One region of the Citrobacter sp. Igbk 17 genome, then DNA from elsewhere that is predicted to be linked to it. Evidence: riboswitches for the same ligand, from Rfam matches in the RefSeq annotation. Region 1 holds a riboswitch; each other region holds the start of a gene.

Evidence for each region. Region 1 has a riboswitch for cobalamin ahead of btuB (TonB-dependent vitamin B12 receptor BtuB). Riboswitches for the same ligand answer to the same signal wherever they lie in the genome.
Region 2: another riboswitch for cobalamin. It lies ahead of NNO08_RS05550 (ABC transporter substrate-binding protein); the one in region 1 lies ahead of btuB (TonB-dependent vitamin B12 receptor BtuB).
Region 3: another riboswitch for cobalamin. It lies ahead of NNO08_RS16400 (cobyrinate a,c-diamide synthase); the one in region 1 lies ahead of btuB (TonB-dependent vitamin B12 receptor BtuB).

What each region holds. Positions count from the first base shown of each region.
Region 1 covers NZ_JANEWI010000011.1:1,486-4,768, reverse strand. Annotated here, with positions in the region: gene NNO08_RS08760 (YijD family membrane protein) at 1-121, shown strand, start outside; gene trmA (tRNA (uridine(54)-C5)-methyltransferase TrmA) at 204-1,304, opposite strand; cobalamin riboswitch at 1,420-1,616, shown strand; gene btuB (TonB-dependent vitamin B12 receptor BtuB) at 1,681-3,283, shown strand, end outside.
Region 2 covers NZ_JANEWI010000006.1:72,666-75,948, reverse strand. Annotated here, with positions in the region: gene NNO08_RS05555 (FecCD family ABC transporter permease) at 1-388, opposite strand, end outside; gene NNO08_RS05550 (ABC transporter substrate-binding protein) at 454-1,506, opposite strand; cobalamin riboswitch at 1,718-1,947, opposite strand; gene NNO08_RS05545 (GNAT family N-acetyltransferase) at 2,190-2,705, opposite strand; gene dauA (C4-dicarboxylic acid transporter DauA) at 2,814-3,283, opposite strand, start outside.
Region 3 covers NZ_JANEWI010000029.1:1,062-4,344, forward strand. Annotated here, with positions in the region: gene pocR (transcriptional regulator PocR) at 187-1,098, shown strand; cobalamin riboswitch at 1,431-1,605, shown strand; gene NNO08_RS16400 (cobyrinate a,c-diamide synthase) at 1,694-3,073, shown strand; gene cbiB (adenosylcobinamide-phosphate synthase CbiB) at 3,070-3,283, shown strand, end outside.

The DNA.
Region 1 (3,283 bases):
CGTTGTACGTGCTGAATATCCGGATATTGGCTCTAACTTCTTCCCGGCGGTACTGTCGGTGATTCTGGTGTTCTGGATCGGCTTTAAAGTGCGTAACCGTAAGCAGGAAATCGCGGAGTAACAGTTATAGCTGTAGGCCGGATAAGGCAAAGCCGCCATCCGGCAATCTGAACCGGAAGTGCTTATCCGGCCTCCGTTCAGTCTTACTTCTTCGTTAACAGTACGCCGCACTCCATATGGTGCGTATACGGGAACTGATCGAACAGCGCCAGACGTGAAACATTGTGCGTCTGGCTTAATGTTTCCAGGTTCTTACACAGTGTCTCCGGGTTGCAGGAGATGTACAGAATACGCGGATACGCCTGCACCATTTTTTCCGTTTCGCTGTCCAGACCGCTGCGCGGTGGGTCAACGAAAATGGTCTCGCACTGATAACTCTTCAGATCAATCCCCTGCAACCGGTTGAATTCGCGAACACCGTTCATTGCCTGCGTAAACTCTTCGGCTGCCATACGGATAATTTGTACATTATCAATATGGTTAGCGGCGATGTTGTACTGGGCTGCAGCAACGGACGGCTTGGCGATTTCGGTGGCCAGTACGCGGTTGAAGTTCTGTGCCAGCGCTAATGAAAAGTTGCCATTACCGCAGTACAGCTCCAGCAGATCGCCCTTTGAATCTTTGGTGACATCAATCGCCCATTCCAGCATCTGAATGTTCATTGCAGCATTCGGTTGCGTGAAACTGTTCTCAACCTGGCGGTAGATAATCTCTTTGCCCGCGACCGGTAAACGTTCGTCGATATAATCCTGATCCAACTCGATTTTAGTTTTGGTCGCCCGGCCGATCAGGTGCACATTCAGGTTTTGCGCCCGCAGCGCATCCCGCAGCACTTCGGCTTCCTGGCGCCACTCATTATCCAGTTTTTTATGGTACAGCATGGATACCACCGCCTGACCGCTCAGGGTGGTGAGGTAATCAATCTGGAACAGTTTGTGACGCAGGATGTGGTTGTTGCGTACACCTTCAATCATTGCCGCCATCAGCGTATTGATAAGCTCGCTGGCCGCCGGAAAGCTGTCGACGCGAATACGTTTTTTCGTTTGGCTGTCGAACATGATGTGGTACAGGTCATCCCCGTCATGCCACAGACGGAACTCGGCACGCATACGGTAATGGCTAACCGGTGAGCGGAACACTTCCGGAGCCTGTGCATAAAATGGCGTCATTAAGCTCTGCAGACGCACCACTTTTTCAGCTAACTGTGCGTCGTACTGTTCTGTCGGAAGGTGTTCGGGGGTCATGATGCGTCCTGAAAAATAAAAGTACGCGGGGATTGTAGGGATTGCTCATCAGATGTCCAGTTATTGATGATTTCCGATATTGTGATATCCGGTCTGGACAGTAGGTTGTAACAAACTGTAGCATCCGTTTTCCGGTCCTGTGAGTTAAAAGGGAATCCAGTGTGAATCTGGAGCTGACGCGCAGCGGTAAGGAAAGGTGAAATGAGAGCGTAAAGCAGACACTGCCTGTGGGTGGGAAGTCTTCATTTCTTTTTATTCGGTATCCTGAATAACCTTCCAAGCCCGAAGACCTGCCGGCTAACGTCGCATCTGGTTTTCACTATCGCGTACTATCGGTGGACCTGCGGCATCCTTCTTATATTGTGGATGCTTTACAATGATTAAAAAATCGTTGCTGTTGACGGCGCTTTCCGTCGCGGCATCTTCTGGTTGGGCGCAGGATGCTAGCCCAGATACTCTCGTCGTCACTGCCAACCGTTTTCAGCAGCCCCTAAGCGCAGTACTTGCACCCATCACCGTCGTTACACGTCAGGACATTGATCGCTGGCAATCTACCTCGGTAAACGATGTACTACGTCGTTTGCCTGGTGTTGATATCGCGCAAAGCGGCGGTATGGGGCAAAACTCGTCTATTTTTATTCGCGGCACTAACGCCAGCCATGTTCTGGTGTTGATAGATGGTGTGCGTCTTAATTTAGCGGGAGTTAGCGGCTCAGCCGATCTTAGCCAGTTCCCGGTATCGCTGGTGCAACGTATTGAGTATATCCGCGGGCCGCGTTCCGCTATATATGGTTCGGATGCGATTGGCGGTGTGGTGAATATCATTACTACGCGCGAAAAACCAGGGACGGAACTGACCGCCGGCGTGGGAAGCAATGGGTATCAGAATTACGATATCTCAACCCAGCAACAGCTTGGCGAAAATACGCGTGTCACGTTGATGGGCGATTATGCCTACACCAAAGGCTTCGATGTCGTGGCCTACGGTAGCACTGGTGCACAGGCTCAACCGGATAAAGACGGTTTCTTAAGCAAGACGCTGTATGGCGCACTGGAGCACAACTTCTCCGAGACATGGAGCGGGTTCGTTCGTGGTTATGGTTATGATAACCGCACAGATTATGACTCGTATTATTCTCCTGGCTCTGCACTACTTGATACCCGACAGCTTTATAGCCAGAGCTGGGACGCTGGGTTACGTTTTAATGGCGAGCTTATTCAGTCACAACTGGTTTCGAGCTACAGCCACAGTAAAGACTACAACTATGATCCGAACTATGGCCGCTATGATTCCTCGGCCACGCTGGATGATATGAAGCAATATAATGTTCAGTGGTCAAACAGCATAGTTGTTGGCCACGGTAACATTGGTGCAGGCGTGGACTGGCAAAAGCAAACCACGGAGCCTGGCACTGGGTATGTTACGGACGGTTACGACCAACGTAATACTGGCCTCTATTTGACGGGATTGCAGCAGCTTGGTGACTTCACCTTCGAAGGTGCGGCACGTAGTGATGATAACTCCGAGTTTGGTCGCCATGGTACATGGCAAACCAGTGCTGGATGGGAGTTTATCGAAGGCTATCGTTTCATTGCCTCCTATGGCACATCTTACAAAGCGCCAAATCTGGGGCAGTTGCATGGCTATTACGGCAATGCAAACCTTGACCCCGAAGAGAGTAAGCAGTGGGAAGGGGCGTTTGAAGGGTTAACATCAGGTGTTAACTGGCGCGTGTCAGGGTATCGCAACGATATCGATGACATGATCGACTACAACACCCACACTCAGAAGTACTACAACGAAGGCAAAGCGCGTATTAAAGGTATCGAAGCGACTGCAAACTTCGACACCGGGCCGTTGGCGCATACGCTTAGCTACGACTACGTAGATTCGCGTAATGCGATTACCAACGAGCCACTGGCTCGTCGTTCTAAACAGCAGGTGAAATACCAACTCGACTGGCAGGTCTATGATTTTG
Region 2 (3,283 bases), on a different contig from region 1:
CAAGTCCGGTCAGAGCAATGAGCACCGCGCCCGTTGAGGCTCCGGCAGAAATCCCCAGCAGGTAAGGTTCGGCCAGCGCATTGCGCAGCAGCGATTGGAGAACCACGCCTGAGACCGCCAGACAGGCTCCACAGCAGGCGGAAACCAGCGCACGGGTCAGGCGGTAGTTCCAGATAATCCCGGCATCAAGCGCATCCACCGTATACTGTGTATCAAACAAGCGGTTTGCCAGCGTATGGCTGACATGCCGCCACGGGATAACCGTCTCACCGATTGAAATGCCCGCCAGAAGGACGCCGCACATCACCATGCTGACCCATAGCGCGTGGAACAGCGTCCGGCCAGCAAGCTGGCTCATGGCATGGCGCGTCCTGCGTAATTCGCTCATTATTTACGACTTCCCGGGATACGAAAGGGCGCTATGCCCGCATAAGGCATAACGCGCGACGAGAGTTAGTGAGTCGTCTGAGGGTGCGCCAGGCCATATTGCACCAGCGCATCGGCGAGTTTTTCCAGCCCGTCAATGGTTCTGATACCCGCGTTCATGGTCTGCACGTCGATCACCGGCAGGTGGTTTTCTTTCACTGCCGGGATCAGCCGGGTAACAGGATCGGATGTGAGGTATTCCATTTTGACTTTCCAGTCATCGGCCGGGAAGCGGCGACGGCCCATCTCGCCGAGGAGGATGACCGATGGGTTGGCTTTGGCAATGGTTTCCCAACCTACCGTTGGCCACTCCTCAGCGGAATCAATGACATTTTTCACCCCAAGAGATTGCGCTATCCACGCCGCGGGGCCAAATTTCCCGGCGACATAGGGGTCAAGCTGCAGGTCGGCGCTGGAGAACCAAAAGACGGCAGATACGTGGTTGTCCATACCGGCAATCTTCGCTTTCGCGGCGGCTTCACGTGCTTTCAGGCTGGCAATCAGCTCATTGCCTTTATCCTGTACATCAAAAATTTTCGCCAGGTCGGCAATTTCCTGATAGACCATGGCGATATCAAACATGCTCTTACGCACGCCGTCACCGCCGTCTTCGTTGTCTTTGGCGCAATCGGCTGGGGCGGTATAAACCGGAACGTGTAATTCGCTAAATTGTTCGTAAGAGGCAACTGTGCCCGCAGGGCCAATCTGCCATTCAAACTGACTGGCCACCAGATCCGGTTTTTTCGCAATAATCCCTTCGAAACTCGGGATGTTTTGTGCAATGACCGCAATCTTGTCATTCGCCGCTTTGTACTGTTCAGGTACCGGACCAAACCACAGTGATGTCCCAACAACACGATCGGCAAGACCCAGGGAATAGAGGATTTCAGTACTGTTTTGTCCAACGGTAGTCACGCGTTTTGGCGCATGATTAAACGTAATATCCCTACCACAGTTTTTGATCGTCAGTGGATATTCTGTTTTAGCCGCAGAAGCCATATTGCTGGTCAGGAAGAGTGCTGCGCCAGTCAGTGCCAGAAGTGAAAGTTTGCAATAAGCAGAAGTTATTTTTGCGTGCATTAGTGTTGTCCCGTTCATGCCAGAATCTGAACGTCTGGTCATGGTTCATTTCGTTCCATAAATTCGGGACAGGCACATGACGATAGATGACATCTAATCGTGAACTGCGGGCAAGATAATATGAAAATAAAGCATATTGTTGCCAATTTGTTCAGAAATTATATTATACATTCGTCAAATAAATCACCCCATGGACCATCCCGTCCACTCAATGTATACAACCTTGACAGCAGGTCTCCTGGCTCGCGGCAATCTGAATATCGGCCTTCCCATAAATGCGTTCTTTACAGTGACCGGTCGTGGATAATCCACGACACAGTGATATTCAGTTTCCGCTTACAGTTGCGGGGGCAGCTATGGCATAAGATTAAAATAATCCGCACCATATTCCGTTTCAAAATGATCAATAGATTCTGAAATACTGTCGGTGGGGACTTTATCGGTATCGAATAGCCCCGTCAACCGCTTGAATAAGTAGGGTTGATATCACTTTTGGTTTTTAATTCAATAAAATCAATGCGTTGATTTTATGCTTGTGACATTAATTATGTGGAAAGCACAAATGTCGATAAACTAAATGAGAATTGTTTGATGTTGATCAATTAATGTTTTCTTTGCCGAGAAGACTACGATTAATAACGAAATTAATTGTGGTATTTAATTATTTGCGCGGCGTCACATTTTTATTGATGTTTTTCCATGTGCACGATTTGCTGTTCTCCACCTTCATCAAAATAGACGGTAAAGTGATTTCGCAACCAAAATTGATAGCCGCCAGGTAAAAAATGATGGGTGTGCAGATAGCGTGTTTTATATTGTTGTCGGTCGCAAAATTGTTCCGCCAGCAGGACAAGTTGGCTGCCTATGCCTTGCCGACGATATTCCTGTGCGACATAGCAGCGACAAATTTCAGCGGTTGAGGATAATTGATAGCGTCCACGCAGTGCCGGTATTCGGTCATCGTATTGGCAGACCGCCAGCGTAGCGATAAGTTGCTGTCGGTTATTCCATGCACCGATCAACAGATTTCGCGGTTGATGGAGGTAGTGTGAGCGCAGATTTAATACATCTGTATGCGGTTCAGGTGCCGGTCGGTTAGCGTTAAAATAGAGATTTAAATGGTGGATAATAAACGACTGAACGGCCGAAATATCAGCCTCGGTTATCTCACGGAATATAAATGTAGTATCAGCGTTCATCGTTGCAGATATCATCAGAACCAGGGAAACTGGATAATAGCAACTCAGACACGTTTACAGAAGAGAAGTGTTACCGGCAAGCCTGCGCAAGCCGGTAACATAGTATGATTAAATATCTGCCAGCGCGGCATCGCGGTTCGGGAAGAACGTCAGACGACCAGGGATGGGTTGGATACCCGCGCGTGCCATGGTGCGTAGCGGCTGAAACTCCAGGTTACTGATACGCAGCTCACAACCTTCCGGCAGACGTTTAACAAAACGCTGGAAGGCGTCCAGACCGCCTGCATCCAGTACCGGGACCGCGTCCCACTTCAGCACCACAATGCGTTTGCCTGCAATACGCGACTCGAGATCGGTAAATAATCCTTCCGCAGCGGCAAAGAATAGCGGGCCAATAACGCGTAGTACCAGTACGTCGTCTGGTACGTCTACGTTGACCGGAGCCAGACGCGTCATGCGCGCAATACGGCGCATAAACAGCAGCGAAGCGAGAACAATACCGACGCTGATGGCGATAACCATATCGAACAGCACCGTCAAAGACATACACATCAGCATGACGATGATGTCGTCTTTCG
Region 3 (3,283 bases), on a different contig from region 1:
TTATTTTTGAAATGTAATAACTGTTTTCGTGATCAGGTTTCCTGAACCGCTTAAAAAGTCTCCCAAGAATGGGAGACTTTTGTTATGTTCGAATACGCCTTTTATCATTGCTTTGGATAGCGAGATGAAAGCGGATGTAAATAATATGTTTTATTTATAACAATAAATTAACTGAGAGGTTTTATCATGATTTCTGCGAGTGCCCTGAACTCAGAACTCATTAATAAAATCGCACAGGATTTTGCGCAGGCCACCAGTCTGGCTGTTGTGGTTGTCAATATTCACGGTGATGAAATTTCTGAGCTTTTTAATTTCACCCCTTTTTGCCAGTTGATGCGCCAGCATCCTCAACATAGTACGCGATGTCGTATGAGCGATCGCTGTGGGGGACTGGAAGCTTCAAAATCCGATCAACCTTGCATTTATCGCTGCCATGCCGGACTTACCGACTTCTCCATTCCGCTGGTCATTGCGGGACATCTGGTAGGGTTTGTCTTATGTGGTCAGGTGCGCTTAAGTAATGACGTGGGGCTGGTGGATATTCTGAACGTGGACGACCGTTGGCAAGCCGATCCCGAACTGGTGAGTGAATTTCGTAATGTACCGGAAATGGACTATTCGCGGGTTATTGCCTCTGCTGATTTGCTAAAGCTCATTGTAGAAAATTGTCTTAAAAAACAACTGAATTTCGTCGTAATTAAAGACAATCCGCAACAGTCAGAGCCGGTGCGGGCTAATCGTAGTCCGAACCCTCATGACAGTAAAATGAAGAAAGCCTTGCGTTATATTGATGCGCATTTATCGGACGAGCTTCGTCTGGAAGATGTTGCCTCTCATGTTTATCTCAGCCCTTACTATTTCAGCAAATTGTTCAAAAAATATCAGGGGATAGGATTTAACGCATGGGTAAATCAACAGCGAATGGCGAGTGCCAAAGAGTTACTTTGTCATAGCGACTGGAGCATTGCCAGTATCGCGCGAAATTTAGGCTTCTCACAAACCAGTTATTTTTGCAAAGTTTTCCGTCAAACGTACCAGGTTACGCCGCAGGCTTTCCGTCAGCAAATAAATGTCATCTCATCTGAAGAGACAGCTTAAATAGCAATAATTTGCTATTGCCGATTTTTGATATCGTATGCTATGTCAGTCATTATAAAATGAAAAATAACTACAGCAGTCAATAAATTGTCATAGCGCAACAAAATAATGGTATTTGAAGGATAAACTGCACCAGTTTTTATTTTTGTGATGAGATACAGTGTCTGTGTGAAAGACTTTCTTTATTCTTTAATGACGCTTTCATTCAAAAAATGAACATATGAATAAACGGGTTGAGGCCATAACATTGGTTGAATGTACCCGGCAAGATATTAAATTGAATTATTGTCATGAGGTCGTGAATTTGCCTCAAGACACAGAGCCAAATTAAATCGGCTCTTGAACTGACAGGTTTGCCACATTTGTGGTAGGGAAGGGGGTGAGAATCCCCCGCAGCCCCCGCTGCTGTGATGCTGACGACCCCGTATAGACCACTGATCGCAAGATTGGGAAGGACGGGCGAGGACGACGCTAAGCCAGAAGACCTGCCTGTCGGTGACTACCAACAACTTCGGTGGGAAGTGGGTTGCGCAGATGCATACAGTCGAGAGACTGGGTATCTATACACCCCTACCACCCTGAACAGGATCAGGGTATGGCGGCCAGTTTTCACGCATTTGTTCTTGCAGGTACCGGTAGCGGCTGTGGCAAAACCACGGTAACGCTGGGCTTGTTGAGCCTGATGAAAAAGCGCGGTTTACGCGTCCAGCCATGCAAAGTCGGTCCTGATTACCTTGATACTGGCTGGCACACCGCGGTATGTGGTACGGCTTCCCGCAATCTTGATAGCTTCATGCTACCCACCTCTACACTGAATGCCTTATTTTGCGAGCAGATGCGGCACGCGGATATTGCCGTTATCGAAGGCGTTATGGGGTTATATGACGGCTATGGCACAGACCCTGATTACTGCAGTACTGCGGCGATGGCGAAACAGTTGGGCTGCCCGGTCATCTTGCTGGTTGACGGTAAGGCGGTTTCCACTTCGATAGCCGCCACGGTGATGGGATTCCAGCATTTTGATCCCAGTCTGAACATTGCAGGCGTGATTGTTAATCGGGTCAACAGCGAAACACATTACCAGCTACTCAAAGTTGCGATTGAGCGTTATTGCTCCGTGCCTGTATTGGGCTATGTTCCTCGCATGGAGGGCGTCGCGCTCCCTGAGCGTCATTTGGGGCTGGTTACCGCTCGTGAGTCAGTTATCAACCAGCAGCCGTGGCAGGATTTTGCCGCGATGCTGGAACAGACGCTGGATATCGACGCGCTGCTGGCCTTAAGTGCGTCAGACAACCTTCCTGTTGGTGAATGGCCCGCCCTGCCTGCTGCAGACGCAGGCGCAGGGTTAACGCTGGCCATTGCTGATGACGAGGCGTTCAACTTTTATTATCCGGATAACATTACGTTACTGGCGCGTACGGGCCTCAACATTGTTCGTTTTAGCCCGCTGCACGATACCTGTTTACCGGACTGCCAGATGATCTGGTTAGGCGGTGGGTATCCGGAACTGCATGCTGCGGCCCTGGCCCGTAATGTCACCATGCTGGAGCAATTGCGAGCGGCACATCAGCGTGGCGTCGCTATTTATGCAGAGTGCGGAGGGTTGATGTATCTCGGTAGCTCGCTGGAGGACAGCAACGGCGATCGCTGGCAAATGGTAGATATCATTCCGGGGCACAGCAAAATGGGCAAACGGCTGACCCGGTTTGGTTACTGCGAGGCGCAAGCCACACAGCAAACATTGCTGGCAACGGCCGGTGAAGTCCTGCGCGGGCATGAATTCCACTATTCCGATTTTACCCCTGAAACTCCGGCGGTAATGAGTTGCCGCAAGGTGCGTGATGGCAAAACGCTGCAGGCCTGGTCAGGCGGATGGCAGGTCGGAAATACCTTCGCCAGCTACCTGCACGTTCATTTTGCCCAGCGCCCCGAAATGCTCAATCACTGGCTGGCCGCTGCGAGGAACGCGCTATGACGATACTTGCATGGTGCGTTGCCTGGCTGCTGGATTTTATCATTGGCGATCCGCAGAACTGGCCTCACCCGGTGCGCTGGATTGGCAACCTTATCTCCGCAGTCCAGCGAGTCATTCGGCGTTATTGCCATCGTGATAGCACGCTGAGAATCGGCGGTGCCGTGATGTGGATCGTGGTGGTCGGTGTGACATGGGGCGTTTCCTGGGGAG